Regions from separate parts of the Rhizobium sp. 05N430 genome, predicted to be linked through region 3. Evidence: predicted binding sites of a transcription regulator. Region 3 holds the regulator's gene; each other region holds the start of a gene.

Region 1 (6,465 bases), on a different contig from region 3:
AAGACCAAACGTCGCAATCTGAAAACTTTGCCCGCCAAATGCGACGCGCGTTTACACGCGCATCGGCATCAGAACGTAGAGAGCATCATCGCCAGCCGTGTCGCGAATGAGCGTTGGCGAACCGGCATCGGCAAGCAGGAAGATCGCCTGATCGCCGGAAAGCTGCGCCGTGATATCCAGCAGGTATTTGGCGTTGAAGCCGATCTCCATCGAATCCGTGTCGTAGCCGACGGCCACTTCTTCCGTCGCGCTGCCAGAATCCGGATTGTTGACCGTCAGCAGTAGCTGCCCGTCGGAAAGCGCCAGCTTCACGGCGCGGCCGCGCTCGGACGAAATCGTCGAGACGCGGTCGACGGCCTGGGCGAAAGTGGTGCAATCGACGCGCATTTCCTTGTCGTTGCCGGTTGGAATGACGCGCTGGTAATCCGGGAATGTGCCATCGATCAGCTTCGATGTCATGACGATCGAGCCGATGCTGAGGCGGATCTTGGCGTCGGAAACTTCAACGGTAACAAGCGCATCCGGGCTATCGACCAGCTTCTGCAACTCGCCGACGGTCTTGCGCGGAATGATGATGCCGGGCATGCCCTCGGAGCCCGAAGGCGCCTTCACGTCGGCGCGGGCGAGACGGTGGCCGTCGGTCGCAACGGCGCGCAGCTTCAGGTCGCCTTCGCTTTCGATCGTGTGGAAGAAGATGCCGTTCAGGTAATAGCGGGTCTCTTCGGTGGAGATCGCAAACTGGGTGCGATCGATCAGCATCTTGAGATCCGTTGCCTTCAGCTTGAAGGAATGGGTGAAGGTGCCGGCGGTCAGATCCGGGAAGTCGGATTGCGGCAGGCACTGCAGCGAGAACTTCGAGCGGCCGGACTGGACGGTCATCGAACCGCCATCCGTCGATGTCGCAAGCAGAACTTCCGAACCGTCAGGCAGCTTGCGGACGATGTCGTAAAGAAGATGGGCAGGAACGGTGGTCGCACCGGCCTGTTCGACATTGGCGGGCGTCGCTTCGGTGACTTCGAGATCGAGGTCGGTCGCCTTCATGTCGAGATTCTGGCCGTCGGCACGCAGCAGGATGTTGGACAGGATCGGGATCGTGTTCCGTCGTTCGACGACGCGGTGAACGTGGTTCAGCGACTTCAGGAGGTTGGAACGCTCAATCGTAATACGCATGGGATGCTACCGCTTTCGACCGTGACTGTCCGGGCGCGCGAGCGCGCCAGAAAAATGCCTTTCCGGCTCCATGGCCGGAGGAGTGGACGGGCAAAATGGCAGAACTTTGCCGGGCATTGCAAGGGGTGCAAGGCTTTGCAGGCCTGCAAAGGCGCATTTACCCAATGATCCTCACAGAAATCCGAACCCTTGCCGCGAACGAAGCCTGCGCGCATAAAGAGCCGACGCCAGAGAGGGCCTTTGAAATTGAGTAATGAAGAGACGGCGGGCGAGGGCGGCAAGCATCGCACCTACCGCCTGCATAATGTCAGCATCCCCGCCCGCCCGCTCGAAGCGGCGCTGTATCTGGTCGCAACGCCGATCGGCAATCTCGGCGATATCACGCTTCGCGCGCTGGAAACGCTGGCGGGAGCCGATGTGCTCGCCTGCGAGGATACGCGTGTGACGCGCGTGCTTCTCGATCGCTACGGCATCCAGAATCGGCCCTTTTCCTATCACGAATACAATGCCGACGAGGCCGGTCCGCGTCTGATGCAGGCGATCGAGGCCGGAAAATCGGTTGCGCTGGTCTCGGATGCCGGAACACCGCTGGTCTCCGATCCGGGCTACCGTCTGGCGCAGACAGCCATCGAGACCGGCTACAAGGTTGTTCCGATCCCGGGTGCTTCGGCCCCGCTGGCGGCCCTCGTCGGTTCCGGTCTGCCAAACGAAGCCTTTCTTTTCGCCGGTTTTCTGCCGGTCAAGGACAAGGCGCGCCGCGACCGGCTGGGCGAATTCGCAACCACGCCGGCAACGCTGCTGTTTTTCGAGTCCCCGCATCGCATCGGCGCGACGCTGGCGGCTGCGGCCGATGTGCTGGGCGGTGAACGCCTTGCCTCGGTTTGCCGCGAACTGACCAAGACCTATGAGGAATTCCGCCGTGGCACGCTCGCGGAACTTGCTGCCCACTACGCCGAGAACGACAATGTGAAGGGCGAGATCGTCCTCGTCGTGGCACCGGCCGCCGAGAAGCCGGCCGATGCTGCCGATGTCGATGCGATCCTTGCCGATCTCTCGGGCACGATGCCGACAGCCAAGGCGGCAGCCGAGGCCGCAAAGCTGACGGGTCTGCCCCGCAAGGAGCTTTATCAGCGCTTGCTGGAGATGAAGGCGGATGAGCGGTAGCGGCCCTCGCGCGGACAGGCAGAAGGCGCTGCGCCGGGGCCGGTTCTCGGAATACGCGGCCGCACTGTTTCTTATCCTGAAGGGCTACCGCATCGCCGCCTTCCGCTATCGCACCAAGCTCGGCGAGATCGATATCATCGCCCGCAAGGGCGATCTCGCCATTTTCGTCGAGGTCAAAGCGCGGCGTGACGAGCGCGGCGCGGTGGACGCTGTTTCTTATGCGGCTCAGAAACGCATCCGTGATGCCAGCGACCTCTGGCTTGCCCGCCAGCCAGCCAATCACCTGCTATCGCAGCGTTACGACATCGTGGCCGTGTTGCCCGGCCGCTTGCCCCGGCATTTCCCGAATGCCTTCTAGCGGCATTGCATAGGCGTGCAGGCAGGCAGGCTTTGTAATTTTTCTGTCATGCAAATGTAAAGGAGGCGTCACGTAAGGCCTCTATTGGCTTCCTCACCCCAACAATTGGTGGAGAGGATTTATCCATGTTCAAGACGTTTTCTCTGGCCGCTGCCGCGGTCGTATTGTCTTCGTCGGCATCGTTCGCCGCAACCGAGATCACCTGGTGGCACGCCATGGGTGGCGAACTCGGCCAGAAGCTCGAGCAGATCGTTCAGAAGTTCAACGACAGCCAGACCGAATATCACGTGACCCCGGTTTTCAAGGGCACCTATCCTGAGACCCTGACTGCCGCTATCGCCGCTTTCCGCGCAGGTCAGCAGCCGGCTATCGTTCAGGTCTTCGAAGTCGGTACCGGCACGATGATGGCCGCCAAGGGCGCCGTCTATCCGGTCTACAAACTGATGGCTGACGAGGGCGAGCCCTGGGATCCGTCGAAGTTCATCGCGCCGGTCGTTGGTTACTATTCGGACCCGGAAGGCAACATCCTTTCCTTCCCGTTCAACTCCTCGACGCCGATCCTGTATTACAACAAGGACGTCTTCAAGAAGGCTGGCCTCGATCCGGAAGTTGCCCCGAAGACCTATGCCGAACTGGCTGAGTTCTCGAAGAAGATCGTTGACTCCGGCGCCGCCAAGTGCGGCTTCACCATTACCTATGCTGCGACCTGGCTCGGCCTCGAAAACTTCTCGGCCATCCACGATCTGCCCTACGGCACGCTGCAGAACGGCTTTGGCGGCACCAAGGCCGAGCTGAGCTTCAACGGCCCGAACCAGGCTCGTCTCTGGAGCGATTTGAAGAAGTGGCAGGATGCCGGTTACTTCCAGTACGGTGGTCCGGGCGGCGGCCCCGATGCAGCGCCTAAGTTCTACTCGCAGGAATGCGCCATCTACATGGGCTCCTCGGGCTCGCGCGCTGGCGTGATCAACAACGCCAAGGCCTTCCAGGTCGGCTTCTCGACACTGCCCTACTACGACGACGTCACCAAGGATCCGAAGAACTCGATCATCGGCGGCGCAACGCTCTGGACGCTGAACGGCCAGAAGCCGGAAGTCTACAAGGGTGTCGCCAAGTTCTACACCTACCTCAGCCAGCCGGAAGTTCAGGCTGATTGGCACCAGTTCTCGGGCTACCTGCCGATCACCAACGCTGCCTACGATCTCGGTAAGTCGCAGGGTTACTACGACAAGAACCCCGGCTCCGACGTCGGCCTGAAGCAGATCCTGCGCGGCACGCCGTCTGAAAACTCCAAGGGCGTTCGTTTCGGCAACCTGACCCAGATCCGCGACGTTATCGACCAGCAGTTCGAAACCGTGCTGTCGGGCAAGCAGACCGCCCAGCAGGCGCTCGACGAAGCCGTCAAGGAAGGCAACGCCATCCTGCGCGAATTCGAAGCCGCCAACTCGAACTAAGCTTTCGAAGCAGAAGCTGAGCCCTCCCCAGTCCGGGGAGGGCCTTTCCATATCGGGCGAGCCATGCAGACAAAGCGCACAATCTTCTCGAACCGCGTCCTGCCATATTTTCTTCTGGCGCCGCAGCTCGCAGTCACCCTGGTCTTCTTCATCTGGCCGGCCTTTCAGGCCTTCCGGCAGTCCTTCCTGCGCGAAGACCCCTTCGGCATGAAGACCACCTTTGTCTGGTTCGCCAATTATACCAAGCTCTTCGGCAGCACCGACTATATGAACGCGCTGTGGGTGACGCTGATCTTCTCGGTCTCCGTCACCGTTCTGTCGATGGGTCTGTCACTGCTCTTTGCTGTCTGCGTCAATCGCGTTCTGAAGAGCGGCCGCATCTATACGACGCTGCTCGTCTGGCCCTATGCCGTGGCGCCTGCCGCTGCCGGCCTGCTCTGGTGGTTCATGTTCAACCCCAGCATCGGCATCCTGCCCTATATCCTTCGCCAGTTCGGCTATGACTGGAACCACCGCCTCGACGGCAATGACGCGATGATCCTCGTCGTCATCGCCTCGGCCTGGAAGCAGATTTCCTACAATTTCCTGTTCTTCATCGCAGGCCTGCAATCCGTCCCGCAGTCCGTCATCGAGGCTGCATCGATCGATGGCGCCGGACCGTTCAAACGGTTCTGGACGGTGGTCTTCCCGCTGATCTCACCGACCACCTTCTTCCTGGCGGTCATCAACGTCACCTATGCGCTGTTCGACACCTTCCCGATCGTCGATTCCACGACGTCAGGCGGCCCGTCGCAATCGACGAATACGCTCGTCTACAAGGTCTATGCCGACGGTTTCGTCGGCCTGAACCTTGGCCCTTCGGCGGCGCAGTCGGTGGTGCTGATGCTCATCGTTGTCGCCCTGACCGTCATCCAGTTCCGCTGGATCGAGAAAAAAGTCCAGTATTGAGGCCCGTGCGATGATCGAGAACCGTCCCTTTCTGAACTTTTTGACACATTTCATCCTGATCGTCGGCGTCGTCACGGTGGTCTTCCCCGTCTACCTCGCCTTCATCGCCGCCACCCATGGCCCGACCGACTTCATGAGCGGCCTCATGCCACTGCTTCCCGGCGATCAGCTGATCACCAATTTCGACCAGCTGCTCAGCGCCGGGAATTCTGTGGCCGGTGCGCCGCCTTTCGCGCTGATGCTGGCAAACAGCCTGCTGATGGCTGTCATGATCGCGGTCGGCAAGATCGCCATCTCGATCATCTCCGCCTTTGCCATCGTCTATTTCCGCTTTCCGCTGCGCATGGTGGCCTTCTGGATCATCTTCCTGACGCTGATGCTGCCGGTCGAGGTCCGCATCCTGCCGACCTACAAGGTGGTCGCCGATCTCGGCATGCTGAATTCCTATCCGGGCCTCGTCATCCCGCTGATCGCCTCGGCGACCGCGACCTTCCTGTTCCGCCAGTTCTTCCTGACCATCCCGGAAGAGCTGATGGAGGCGGCCCGAGTCGATGGCGCAGGCGCCATGAAATTCTTTCGGGATATCCTGCTGCCGCTGTCGCGCACCAATATCGCGGCGCTGTTCATCATCCTCTTCATCTATGGCTGGAACCAGTATCTCTGGCCGATGCTGATCACCACCGATCCCGGCTATTACACCGCGGTCATGGGCATCAAGCGCTTGGCTTCGGTACTGGACGGCGACACCCAATGGAACCTCGTGATGGCAGGCGTCATCCTCGCCGCCCTGCCGCCGGTTCTCATCATCATCGTCATGCAGCGCCTTTTCGTCAAAGGCCTGGTCGAAACGGAGAAATGACAATGGCCTCTATCGATGTAGAAGGCGTCGGCAAGATCTATCAGGGCGGCGTCAAGGCCGTCTCGGGTGTCGGCATCAACATCAGGGACGGCGAGTTCATCGTCCTCGTCGGCCCGTCCGGCTGCGGCAAGTCCACACTGCTGCGCATGATCGCCGGCCTGGAGAGCATTTCCGAGGGACAGGTGAAGATCGGCAACCGCGTCGTCAATAATGTCGAGCCGGCCGATCGCGACATCGCTATGGTATTTCAGAACTATGCGCTTTACCCGCATATGTCCGTCCGCCAGAACCTCGAATACGGTCTGAAGAACCGCAAGACGCCTCGGGCGGAGATCGACGCCCGCGTGGCCGAAGCCGCCCGCATGCTGCAGATCGAGCAATATCTGGAGCGCAAGCCGAAGGCTCTCTCGGGCGGTCAGCGCCAGCGCGTCGCCATGGGCCGCGCCATCGTTCGCAAGCCTGCCGTCTTCCTCTTCGACGAGCCGCTGTCAAACCTCGATGCCAAGCTGCGCGTC
Region 2 (6,465 bases), on a different contig from region 3:
CGAGCGGCAGGCGACATACCGCTCGCTGAAGCTGGAGGGCATCCTCAAGGCGCCGCTCGGCATCTGCATCACTTGCGATCCGTCGCGCAGCGGTGACGTCGTGCTGGGGCGCACACATAACCCGCGTATGGATAGCTATTCAACCGTCTGTGCAGTGCAGAACCTCTGGCTCGCAGCACGGGCTGAAGGCATTGGCGTTGGTTGGGTCAGCATTTTCCATGAGAGCGAACTCAAGGAAATTCTCGGCGTGCCCGCGCATATCGAGATCGTCGCCTGGCTCTGCGTTGGCTATGTCGATGCGCTCTATAGCGAGCCCGAGCTGGCCGTCAAAGGCTGGCGGCAGCGGCTGCCGCTCGACGAGCTGATCTTCCGCGATGGCTGGGGCCGCCGCTAATTCCGCTGTTGCTGCTGCGGCTGCGGGCCCGATGTCGCCGGGTTCTTTAGGTCGATACTGCCCTGGTCGCCGGCGAGAAATTGCGGGCCGATCTGGCGTACCTTGCTGTTGCCGGGGTCATAGGGACGGTCGGGTATCTGTGCCTGCGGCGCAGCCGGTGTGGGGGCTGCAGTTGCCGGCGGCTTGGTGGTGATCGTCGTGATCGAGCCTTTCTGCGGCGGCGCGCTGACCGTCTGGTTCTTGCGCATCTGCTCGTAATAGGCGGTCAGATTGCAGGTGCAGGAGGATTTCTCGCCGGGCGCTCGGTTCTTGTAGGCGAAGGCGTTTGGCATAGCGCTGTAGCGGGCGCCAGTCGCGGCCGAGATCATGTTGGCCGCGTCGGTGTTGGAGACGTCCTGATAGAACAGCTCCGTCTCGATGCCGGGGCACATTTTCGAGCAGGTCGAGGCGTCGCGGCTGAAATCGATCGAGGTCGCATTGGTGCTGATCGGGAAGAAGCCGCCGTCGCAGATGCGCACGCACATGGTGCTGACATGCGACATCATCTCGCCGCGGGGCACGCCATATTGGGTGTTGCCTTCCTCGCCGTTGCCGAGCGGAATGAAGGTATCGCCGCGCATCGCCTGTTCTTCGGTACTTGGCGCTGGGACATCGGCGCGCTCGTCCGGCTGATAACCCGGATCGTCGTTGCAGCCGTTATCGTCGAGGGCGGCCATCAGTTCGCGGCGTTCGTTGACATCGCTGCCGCCGGCCTCCCGCAGTTGGTTGCGGCGGTCCTGGAGGTAGTGGATGTTGTCGATCATCCGCGATTCCGATTCCTGCAGGTCGCTGCAGTAGCGGTCATTCTCGCCGCCGATAACAACCATGCTGTCTACGCTGCAGCCGTTGCTGCGCAGGTCGTTGCGCAGCTTGCGGAGCTCGAGGTTCTGTTCGGCTATGGCGCTTGCATATTGGCGGATCTCCGGGCCGTTGCCGATCACCTGCGGCAGGTCGGCAAGGCGTCCGCGCAGATCTTCGCAGATCGCGCTGGTCTGCGCCGCCGCGGGCGCGGTAGCAGCGAGAAAGAGAGCAAGGGTCAGGCTTCGGCGTTTCACGGTATCATCCCGCAGCATAGTAAACCGGAAGCGGCAGAGCATTTGCCGCATCCGTTCTGTCTAGCTGCCTTCCGTTAACAAGCTAACGAAGGAATTCTAACGCATTTTTCCGATCTACGGCAAATCACGCCGGCTGCTGCGCCTCGACCACGGCGAGAGCCGCCATATTGACGACGCCGCGGGAGGTCACCGACGGTGCCAGGATGTGGGCCGGAAGGGCCGTGCCGAGCAGGATCGGGCCGACATGCAGGCCGTCGGTCATCGACTTGACGACGCCGAGCGTGATGTTGGCCGCATCGAGGTTCGGGAAGACCAGCAGGTTGGCTTCGCCATGCAGCGTGGTGGATGGCATGACGCGCTTGCGGATTTCGTCGGCGATTGCGCTCTCACCATGCATTTCGCCATCGACTTCGAGATCGGGCGCGGCGTCACGGATCAGCTGCAGGGCACTGCGCATCTTGGTGGCGCTTTCGCTTTCGCGCGAGCCGAAGTTGGAATGCGAGACGAGGGCGGCGCGCGGCGTGATGCCGAAGCGCTTGATTTCCTCGGCAGCCAGAACGGCGGATTCCGCCACTTCCTCGGCGCTCGGATTGAACGTCACGTAGGTGTCGGTGAAGAAGGTGGCGCCGCGCTGCGAGATCAGCAGGCTGAGTGCCGAGAAATCGCGGACATCCTTGCGCTTGCCGATGATCTGGCGAACGTCGCGCAGGTGCTTCTCGTAACGGCCTTCGAGGCCGCAGATCAGCGCGTCTGCTTCGCCGCGGCGCAGCGCCAGCGCACCGATGACGGTGGTGTTGGTACGCACGATCGTGCGGGCAGCTTCCGGGATGACGCCCCGGCGGCCAACGAGCGACAGATAGAGATCGACATATTCGCGGAAACGCGGATCGTCTTCCGGATTGATGACGGCGAAGTCGGAGAGCGGGCGGATGCGCAGGCCGTAGCGTTGCAGGCGGGTCTCGATGACCTGCGGACGGCCGATCAGGATCGGTTCAGCAATGCCTTCTTCGATCAACACCTGGGCAGCGCGGAGTACGCGTTCGTCTTCACCTTCGGAGAAGATCACCCGCTTCTTTTCGGCAGCCTTGGCGGCCGTAAAGATCGGCTTCATGATGAAGCCGGAGCGGAAGACGAAGCGGTTCAGCTGGTCGAGATAGGCGTCGAAATCGGTGATCGGACGGCGTGCAACGCCGCTCTCGGCCGCTGCCTTGGCGACAGCAGGCGCGATGCGCAGGATCAGGCGCGGATCGAAGGGCGAGGGGATGAGGTAGTTCGGTCCGAAGATCGGGGTTTCGCCGGAATAGGCGCGGGCGGCGACATCGGACGGCTCTTCGCGGGCGAGGCCGGCGATGGCGCGGACGGCTGCCATCTTCATCGCTTCGTTGATCTCCTCGGCGCCGCAATCCAGCGCGCCGCGGAAGATGAAGGGGAAGCAGAGAACGTTGTTGACCTGGTTCGGGAAGTCCGAGCGTCCGGTGCAGATCATCGCGTCCGGCCGGGCGGCACGGGCGAGTTCCGGCATGATCTCCGGCGTCGGGTTGGCGAGCGCCATGATCAGCGGCTTTTCGGCCATCTGCTCGAGCAGTTCCGGCTTCAGAACGCCGGCAGCAGAGAGGCCGAGGAACACATCGGCGCCGCCGATGTTTTCGGCGAGCGTGCGGGTATCGCTCTTCTGCGCGTAGACGGCTTTCCATTGGTCCATCAGCACGTTGCGGTCCTCGTAGACGAGGCCTTCGATATCGTGGACCCAGATGTTCTCGCGCTTGGCGCCGAGTTCGACGAGCAGATTGAGACAGGCGAGTGCCGCAGCACCAGCGCCGGACGTGACGATCTTGACGTTGCTGATCGACTTGCCGGCCAGTTCCAGGCCGTTGAGGATGGCGGCGGCGACGATGATCGCGGTGCCGTGCTGGTCGTCATGGAAGACGGGAATGCGCATCTTTGCGCGCAGCTGCTGTTCGATCTCGAAGCATTCCGGCGCCTTGATGTCTTCGAGGTTGATGCCGCCGAAGGTCGGCTCCAGCGAGGCGACGGTCGAGACCATCTGCTCGACGGTCGAGGCATCGACCTCGATATCGAAGACGTCGATATTGGCGAATTTCTTGAAGAGAACGGCCTTGCCTTCCATCACCGGCTTGGAGGCGAGAGGGCCGATATTGCCGAGGCCGAGAACGGCGGTTCCGTTGGAGATGACGGCGACCAGATTGGCGCGCGAGGTATAGTCGGCGGCCGTCTCCGGATCGTCGCGGATCGCGAGACACGGCGCGGCGACACCGGGCGAATAGGCGAGCGCCAGATCGCGCTGGTTGCCGAGCGGCTTGGTCGCCTGAATTTCGAGTTTGCCGGGGCGGGGATAGCGGTGGAAGAACAGCGCCTGTTCGTCAAGAGTTCCACCTGTCAGGTTCTTCTCCGTCTTGGATTTGTCCTGATTATCCATTGCCTTCTCCAATACCGCAGTCATGTCGTTTGAAGCCTTCTCCATACAACAATCGGTGCGGCGGGACAGCGGGAATTTGAGGTTGAAAGCGGAAAACTCTTGTGCCCGGGGGATGCGTCAAACAACCGCGCTGTCATCTTCCTGAAACACGAGTCTGATTTTGGAAGGCCAGATGAACGATGGGGCACGGGCAGGATGCCTGTGATGGATTACATGGATACGCGACACTTCCGTACGCTCTTCATTTCCGATGTGCATCTCGGTTCCAAGGCTGCCAAGGCTGACTTCTTGATCGACTTTCTGCGTCACCACGAGGCAGACACGATTGTCCTCGTCGGGGATATCGTCGATGGCTGGCGCCTGAAGCGCAGCTGGTACTGGCCGCAGGTCTGCAACGACGTCATCCAGAAACTGCTGCGCCAGGCGCGCAAGGGTACGCGCGTCGTCTACATTCCCGGCAATCACGACGAATTCCTGCGCGACTTCCCGGGCATGCATTTCGGCGGCATCGAAGTGGCCGAGCGGATGATGCACGAGGGCGCCGACGGCAAGAAGTATCTGGTGCTGCATGGGGACGAATTCGATGTCGTCGTCCGCAATGCCCGCCTGCTCGCCTATCTCGGCGACTGGGCCTATGACATGGCGATCCGCATCAATATCGTTCTGGCTGCCATTCGCCGCCGGATGGGCATGCCTTACTGGTCGTTCTCGGCCTGGGCCAAGCTGCAGGTCAAGCATGCCGTCAACTTCATCGGCGAGTTCCAGCGCGTCGTCGCCGACGAGGCCCGCAAGTGCGGTGCCGACGGCGTCATCTGCGGCCATATCCACCATGCCGTCATCGAGGAGATGGACGGTGTGCGCTACATCAATACCGGCGACTGGGTCGAGAGCTGCACGGCGATTGCCGAGCATGAGGACGGCACTTTCGAACTGATCACATGGAATGCGATCGCCAGCAGCGAGCCGGTGACTTTGAAGCTGACGCACCAGCCCGAGCGCGCGCCGCAGGCTGCCTGATTTTCATCCCGCCATATGCAAGACATTTAGCCGTTGCCTCGGGGCAACGGTCCTATTTATTTTTTAAAACGTTTCAAATGGGCAATTTCTCGCCATAGTCGCCCCTAGGTTGATGTGTTAGGCAGCGCACAGTTTCCTGCAGGTCCACCATGATTCCCGCCCAGAATGCCTCTGTCGATGAGGGGGCTCCGCCGCGTTTCCGGCTGCTCAGCGCCCTGTCTTACTGCGCCCCGCTGATCGTCAACGGTGTCGCGCTTCCGTTCTTCCCTGTCTGGCTTGCGGTTCACAAATTCACCGATCACGAGATCGGCGTCATCCTTGCCGTGCCGATGGTCGTGCGCGTCCTCGTGGCGCCGGTTGTTGCGATGTATGCCGACCGGATGAAGGAGCGCGCCGATGTGCTCCTATGGTCTGGCGGGTTGTCGCTGCTGACGGCGATCGCACTTTACTGGACGACAAGCTTCTGGCCGGTGCTGATCGTCTACAGCGTCCAGGGCGCCACCTTTGCGCCCTATGTGCCGATCGTCGAATCGATCGTTATTTCGGGCGTCCGGCGCTGGGGTCTGGATTACGGTTCGATGCGTGTCTGGGGATCGATCGCCTTCATCGTCTCGACGATGATCGGCGGCGAAATGATCGGCGTGTGGGGTGGCGATATGGTGCTGCCGGTTATGATCTTTGGCTTTGCGATGACCATGGCGATGGCGATCTACTGTCCGCGTATCGGCCCGACGCGGCGCCGCAATACGCCTGTCGATCTGCAGCAGGCAACGGGTAGCTCGTTGCGTCAGCCGCATCTGCTAGTGCTGCTCTGGGGCGTGGCGATCCAGCAGTCCAGCCACGCGCTGCTCTATGCCTTCGCATCCATCTATTGGCATCAGCTCGGCTTCACCGGCACGCAGGTCGGTATTCTCTGGAGCGCCGGCGTGGCCTCAGAGGTGCTGGTGTTCTTCGTCTCGAAGCATCTCGGCCGCCGCTTCAATGCCTGGACGCTGATCCGCTTCGGCTGCGCCATGTGCATCTGCCGCTGGATCCTGTTTCCGATGCATTGGGACTTCGCAGGCTTCTTCTTCCTGCAATGTTTCCATTCCTGCACCTACGCCTTCGTGCATACGGGCGTGCAGCGGCGGATCGTGGCTTCGGTGCAGGCGACGCAGGAATCCTCGGCGCAGGGCGCCTATTTCTTCTACAACGGCATGTTCCTGGGCCTGATGACGCTCGCTTCAGGCTATCTGTATGCCTGGCTCGGCCTCGCCAGCTACTACGTCATGGCGCTGGTCGCGGCGATCGGCATGGCGCTGGTGTTCGTCGCCTATTACCTTCAGCCCCAGAGCTCTTTGTCCGGCGGGAAGACGAGGGAAGCTTCGTAGCGCAGGCCGGGCTCACGATCCCTGGCGAGCAGCAAGGGTCCGTCGAGATCGACGAATTCGGCGTCCTGCGCCAGCAGCACCGCCGGCGCCATGGCGAGCGATGTGCCGACCATGCAGCCGAGCATGATCTGGAAGCCCAGCCGCTGCGCCTCG
Region 3 (6,465 bases):
TCGCTGCCAACAAGACCGGCGTGGGCGTATTCGGCCTCTCCTTCTACGAAAACAACGCTGACAAGCTCAAGGTTGCTTCGATGAGCGGTATCGTTCCGTCGACCGAGACCATCGCTGACGGCACCTACCCGGTTTCCCGCCCGCTGTTCTTCTACGTCAAGAAGGCACATCTCGGCGCCGTTCCGGGCCTGAAGGAATACGTCAACTTCTTCGTATCCGACCAGATGATCGGCCCCGACAGCCCGCTCGTCGAATACGGCCTCGTTGCCGCTCCGGACGCCGAGCGCGAAGAGATCCGTAAGGCCGTCGAAGCCGAAAAGACGATGTAATCAATAAGCCGGCGCGGTGCCTTGGGGGGTGCCGCGCCGGTTTTCGACTGAGGTACCCTTGCCCGGTCAGGCGCAAGGTTTCGAGTTTCTCCATGATTGGGAAGCCGGCGGCGATATCGCAGCTCGTGCTTTTGGGGCCGAGCGCCTGGGGACGTAAAGAATGAGCACATCCATTATACTCTTGTGTCTCGTGGTGCTTGGCGCGCTGGCCTATGTGGCCGCCCGCAGCCGGGCCACGGCACTTGCCGGGGGCAAGTCTTCCGTGCTGCATTCGCGGCCGGGTTATTACGGCGCTTATGCCGCCATCTGGGCCATCCTTCCGGCCCTGATCGTTCTCTGTGTCTGGCTCGCCGCCAGCCCAGGCATCATCGAATCCACCGTCCGCAAATCCTTTCCCGACGATGTAAAGGCGAAGACCACTGCCGAGCAGGATCTGAGCTACAGCATGGTCGCGACCGTCGGCCGCGGCCTGAACCTGCTGACACCGGAAGAAGTCACGGCAGTCGGTTCCGACACCAAGGCGGTTCAGGCTAAGCTCAACGAGAAGGGCGTTCCGCTCGCCGGTGAGCCGCAGCCCTACATGCTCGATGCCGCCAAGCTGCTGAATGCCGAAAGCGCCTCCAGCCGTCTCATCATGAGCGCCATCGTGCTCGTACTTGCTGTCGGCGGCGCGCTCTACGCCCTGCGCGGCGTCAAGCCGCGCTTCAGGGCCCGGAACCGCGTCGAGCGCGTCATGCTATGGGGTCTGTTGCTGTCTTCGTCGATCGCCATTCTGACGACCATCGGCATCGTTCTGTCGATGTTGTCTGAAGCCATTCGCTTCTTCGCCAGCGTTCCCGCCGCAGACTTCTTCTTCGGCACCGTCTGGGATCCGCGCTTCGCGGGTGCCGGCAGCTCGTCCTTCGGTCAGTTCGGCCTGATCCCGCTGTTGCTCGGCACGCTCTATATCGGCGCCGTAGCCATGCTGGTCGCCGTACCGGTCGGCCTTTTCGCCGCCATCTACATGGCCGAATACGCCTCGCCGAAAATTCGCTCGCTTGCCAAGCCGCTGCTCGAAGTTCTGGCCGGTATCCCGACCATCGTCTACGGCTTCTTCGCGCTCGTCACCGTCGGCCCGTTCCTGCGCGATCTCTCCTCGCAGGTCAGCGGTCTCCTGACCGGCGACTACACGAACTTCATCCAGGCACAGAGCGTTCTGACCGCCGGTATCGTCATGGGCATCATGCTGATCCCTTACGTGTCCTCGCTGTCCGACGATATCATCACCGCCGTGCCGCGTGCGCTGCGTGACGGTTCGCTCGGCCTCGGCGCAACGCGCTCCGAAACCATCAAGAAGGTCGTACTACCGGCCGCTCTTCCGGGGATCGTCGGCGCGCTTCTGATGACCGCATCGCGCGCCATCGGCGAAACCATGATCGTCGTGCTTGCGGCCGGTGTTGCCGCCCGTATCCAGATCAATCCGTTCGAGCCGATGACGACGGTGACGGTCAAGATCGTCAATCAGCTGACGGGTGACCTCGAGTTCACCTCGCCGCAGACGCTGGTCGCCTTCGCGCTCGGCATTACGCTCTTCTTCATCACGCTTTGCCTCAATATCTACGCGCTCTACATCGTGCGCAAATACCGGGAGCAGTACGAATGACGAATATTGTTTCTCCCGTTGCAGGCATCACTGTCTCCAAGGCTCCGGCACGCCGCGACATCGGCATCAAGCGCCGCTATGCCGCAGAACGCCGCTTCCAGGCCTATGGCATCGCTGCCATCTCTTTTGGCCTGATCTTCCTGGCGATCCTGCTCTCGACGGTCATCCGCCAAGGCTATACCGCCTTCCAGCAGACGGCGATCACGCTTCCGGTGGAATTCACCGAAAAGACGATCGACCCGAGCAACAAGCGTGCGACCGATCCGTCGGTTCTCGTCTCCGCCAACTACGGTGCCCTGCTGCGTGACGCCATCGTCAAGCAGCTGAATGTCAACGCCGCGAGCCGTCCTGACGTCCGCGATGCTTCGGCCATGCTCTCCAAGGGTGCGCCGATCCAGCTGCGCGACATGGTCGTTTCCGACCCGTCGATCATCGGCAAGACGGTCAATGTCACGGTGCTTGCCGACGCCAATATCGATAGCGCCAGCAAGGGCCAGATCGACCTCAGCGTCGATGAGAAGAACCGCAAGGTGAACGACAAGCAGGTCGGCTGGATGAACGAGCTTAAGGCGAGCGGTGCTCTCTTCAAGCAGTTCAACACAGGCCTGTTCGTCAATGGCAATTCCAGCCGTCCGGAAGCAGCGGGCCTGGGCGTTGCGCTCATCGGCTCGCTCTACCTGATGCTGATCGTTCTGGTTCTTGCTCTGCCGATCGGTGTCGCCGCCTCGATCTATCTCGAGGAGTTTGCGCCGAAGAACAAGCTGACCGATCTGATCGAGGTCAACATCAACAACCTCGCTGCCGTTCCGTCGATCGTTTACGGTCTGCTCGGCCTCTCCGTCTTCATCAACTTCATGGGCCTGCCGCGCTCCGCGTCGCTTGTCGGTGGTCTGGTGCTGACGCTGATGACCCTGCCGACCATCATCATCGCCACGCGTGCTGCGCTTCGTGCTGTGCCGCCGTCGATCCGCTCGGCCGCCCTCGGTCTCGGCGCATCGAAGATGCAGATGGTGTTCCACCACGTTCTGCCGCTTGCCATGCCGGGCATCCTGACCGGTACCATCATCGGCCTGGCGCATGCGCTCGGCGAAACCGCGCCGCTTCTCTTGATCGGCATGGTCGCCTTCGTTGCCAATGCGCCGACCACGCCGCTCGATCCGTCCACGGCACTTCCGGTCCAGGTCTATATGTGGGCCAACGAAGCCGAACGCGCCTTCGTGGAGCGTACCTCGGGTGCCATCATCGTCCTGCTCCTGTTCCTAATCGTCATGAACATCGGAGCCATCCTCTTGCGCCGTCGCTTTGAGCGCCGCTGGTAAACGGAGTAGAAACCCATGAACATGTTGACAGAAGCAGCAGTTGAGAAGGCTCTGGACCAGAAGATGAACAGCATCCCTTACAAGATGATCGGCCAGGACGTTTCGGTCTATTACGGCGAGAAACGTGCGCTTTTCGACGTCAAGCTGAACATCCGCGAAAACACCGTGACTGCGCTCATCGGTCCGTCCGGCTGCGGCAAGTCCACCTTCCTGCGCAGCCTGAACCGTATGAATGACACGATCGACAATTGCCGCGTCACCGGCAAGATCACGCTCGATGGCGATGATATCTACGATCCGGATATCGACGTCGTCGAACTTCGCGCCCGCGTCGGCATGGTGTTCCAGAAGCCGAACCCGTTCCCGAAGACGATCTATGAAAACGTCGCCTACGGCCCGCGCATCCACGGTCTCGCCAAGTCGAAAGCCGACATGGACCAGATCGTCGAGACCAGCCTGCAGCGCGCCGGTCTCTGGAACGAGGTCAAGGACCGTGTGCATGAATCCGGCACCGGCCTCTCCGGCGGTCAGCAGCAGCGTCTCTGCATCGCCCGCGCCGTCGCCGTCAGCCCCGAAGTCATCCTCATGGACGAACCCTGCTCGGCGCTCGACCCGATCGCCACGGCAAAGGTCGAGGAGCTGATCCACGAGCTGCGCGAAAGCTACACGATCGTCATCGTGACGCACTCCATGCAGCAGGCGGCCCGCGTCTCGCAGCGCACCGCCATGTTCCACCTCGGCAACCTCGTCGAGGAGAACGACACCGACAAGATGTTCACCAATCCGGACGATCCGCGCACCCAGGACTACATCATGGGCCGCTTCGGCTGATCTTTGGCGTCACGACTTCCGATAGAGACACTCAAGGACATTTCCCATGGCATCGACACATATCTTTTCTGCATATGACGAAGATCTGAAGTTCCTGACCCGCCGCATTTCCGAAATGGGCGGCCTGGCGGAACAGATGGTCTCCGACGCTGTGCGCGCGCTGGTCAACGGCGATGGCGCACTGGCGCAGAAGGTCATCTCCGACGACGTGATCCTCGATCACGCCGAGCGCGAGATCAACGACAAGGCGATCGTCACCATCGCCCGCCGCCAGCCGATGGCGTCGGACCTGCGCGAGATCATGGGTTCGATCCGCATCGCCGCCGACCTCGAGCGCGTCGGCGATCTCGGCAAGAACACCGCCAAGCGCGTCATCGCCGTGCAGAGCACCGGCGTTCCGCGCAAGCTCGGCCGCGGCCTGGAGCATCTCTCCGAACTGGCGCTCGTCCAGCTCAAGGAAGTGCTCGACGTTTACACGACGCGCGCCGCCGACAAGGCGAAGTCGATCCGCGAGCGCGACGAGGAAATCGACGCGATGTACACCTCGCTGTTCCGCGAGCTCCTGACCTACATGATGGAAGATCCGCGCAACATCACCAGCTGCACGCATCTGCTGTTCTGCGCCAAGAACATCGAACGCATCGGCGACCACGCCACCAACATCGCAGAAACCATCTACTACATGGCGACCGGCGCCCAGCCGGAGGGCGAGCGTCCGAAGGACGACACCGCCAACACCGTCGGCGCGGTCACGGAATAATATCCGGACCGGGCCTCAGGAGACAGAACAGAATGATCCCGAGAGTTGCAGTCGTTGAAGACGAAGAAGCACTGAGCGTGCTTCTTCGTTACAATCTCGAAGCCGAAGGTTTCGAGGTCGACACCATCCTGCGCGGCGATGAGGCGGAAATCCGCCTTCAGGAGCGGACGCCGGACCTTCTTATCCTTGATTGGATGCTGCCTGGCGTATCAGGCATCGAGCTTTGCCGTCGGCTGCGCATGCGCCCGGAGACCGAGCGTCTGCCGATCATCATGCTGACGGCGCGCGGCGAGGAAAGCGAACGCGTTCGCGGCCTCTCGACCGGTGCCGACGACTATGTCGTCAAGCCGTTCTCGACGCCCGAGCTCGTCGCTCGCGTCAAGGCGATGCTGCGCCGCGCCAAGCCCGAAGTTCTCTCGACCGTGCTGAAATGCGGCGATATCGAACTCGACCGTGAGACGCACCGCGTTCATCGCAAGACCCGCGAAGTCCGTCTCGGACCGACCGAGTTTCGCCTGCTGGAATTCCTGATGGCCTCTCCCGGCCGCGTCTTCTCGCGCTCGCAGCTTCTGGATGGCGTCTGGGGTCACGACATCTATGTCGACGAGCGCACCGTCGATGTCCATGTCGGCCGTCTGCGCAAGGCGCTGAACTTCTCCAACATGCAGGATGTCATCCGCACCGTTCGCGGCGCTGGATATTCGATGGAAGCTTGAAGCTCTCAGGTATGGGACACAAAAAAACGGGCCGTAAGGCCCGTTTTTCGTTTGTGCTTACCCGGCTCAGTTTGCCCGTGCCGCTGCCCTGCGGCGCTCGTTGACCGGCTGGTAGGCCAGGCGCTGGTGGTAGGTGCAGTAAGGCGAAGAATCCGGGCTTTCGCAGCCGCAGAAGTGGAAATCGTCCTTCAAGGGATCGCCGACCGGCCACTTGCAGGTGCGCTCGGTGAGCTCCGTCAGGCCGAGACGGCGGGAAATCGGGACGATCACGTTCTTGGCGGGACGGTATTCCATCTCCTCCATGACGTCGATCTCGATCTCTTCCTTCAGCATCGTCGCGCCCTGCTGGCGGGTGACCGTACGGGTCGTCGCCAGACGCGATGCGTAGGTTGGGGCGCGGGGTGCTGCCGCCGTACGCTTGGGAGCGCGGGCAGCCGTGGCGTTGCCGCCGGCCTTCGCACGGCCCGGCAGCGCCAGACGGTGAACCTTGCCGATAACGGCGTTACGGCTGACGCCGCCAAGCTGGGCAGCGATCTGGCTCGCGCTCAGCCCTTCGGACCACAGTTTCTTGAGTTTCTCGACCCGCTCGTCTGTCCAGTTCATGCCCTGTGTCTCCGCCGTTTAAGCGTTGCGAAGGCAGAATCCCTCACTGTTTGCCCCGAACGAATCCGGCACAAGAAACGCTTGACTAATTTTGGTGACTAGTTCCGCCGCATGCAGTCTAGTAATTGAGTTTTAACCTAGTGTGAGGCTGACTCCGTGACAAGAGTCGCAGGAATCCGGATGAATCGAATTCGGGGTTTTCCCCAACTTGCTTCCCCTGAGAGTCATTTCTGCAACATTAGCTGTTGATAAAACGCGACATTGC

What was found. The regulator PhoB, encoded in region 3, activates phosphate uptake and scavenging genes when phosphate is short. The targets are predictions, from matches to a motif close to TGTCATNNANCTGTCAT.
Region 1: the regulator PhoB is predicted to act here: its motif matches at 2,726-2,742, upstream of ugpB (sn-glycerol-3-phosphate ABC transporter substrate-binding protein UgpB).
Region 2: the regulator PhoB is predicted to act here: its motif matches at 4,057-4,073, upstream of AC1DJO_RS02960 (UDP-2,3-diacylglucosamine diphosphatase).

The regions. Positions count from the first base shown of each region.
Region 1 is NZ_JBFTMO010000005.1:81,164-87,628, reverse strand. Features, by position in the region: gene dnaN (DNA polymerase III subunit beta) at 52-1,170, opposite strand; gene AC1DJO_RS13105 (hypothetical protein) at 1,266-1,424, shown strand; gene rsmI (16S rRNA (cytidine(1402)-2'-O)-methyltransferase) at 1,417-2,334, shown strand; gene AC1DJO_RS13095 (YraN family protein) at 2,324-2,692, shown strand; gene ugpB (sn-glycerol-3-phosphate ABC transporter substrate-binding protein UgpB) at 2,818-4,143, shown strand; gene ugpA (sn-glycerol-3-phosphate ABC transporter permease UgpA) at 4,207-5,091, shown strand; gene ugpE (sn-glycerol-3-phosphate ABC transporter permease UgpE) at 5,102-5,950, shown strand; gene AC1DJO_RS13075 (sn-glycerol-3-phosphate import ATP-binding protein UgpC) at 5,953-6,465, shown strand, end outside.
Region 2 is NZ_JBFTMO010000001.1:598,078-604,542, forward strand. Features, by position in the region: gene bluB (5,6-dimethylbenzimidazole synthase) at 1-394, shown strand, start outside; gene AC1DJO_RS02950 (DUF2865 domain-containing protein) at 391-1,488, opposite strand; gene AC1DJO_RS02955 (NADP-dependent malic enzyme) at 1,613-3,925, opposite strand; gene AC1DJO_RS02960 (UDP-2,3-diacylglucosamine diphosphatase) at 4,139-4,942, shown strand; gene AC1DJO_RS02965 (MFS transporter) at 5,092-6,312, shown strand; gene dgcA (N-acetyl-D-Glu racemase DgcA) at 6,264-6,465, opposite strand, start outside.
Region 3 is NZ_JBFTMO010000003.1:508,662-515,126, reverse strand. Features, by position in the region: gene AC1DJO_RS09975 (substrate-binding domain-containing protein) at 1-329, shown strand, start outside; gene pstC (phosphate ABC transporter permease subunit PstC) at 490-1,971, shown strand; gene pstA (phosphate ABC transporter permease PstA) at 1,968-3,290, shown strand; gene pstB (phosphate ABC transporter ATP-binding protein PstB) at 3,306-4,121, shown strand; gene phoU (phosphate signaling complex protein PhoU) at 4,168-4,881, shown strand; gene phoB (phosphate regulon transcriptional regulator PhoB) at 4,914-5,597, shown strand; gene AC1DJO_RS09945 (GcrA family cell cycle regulator) at 5,664-6,200, opposite strand.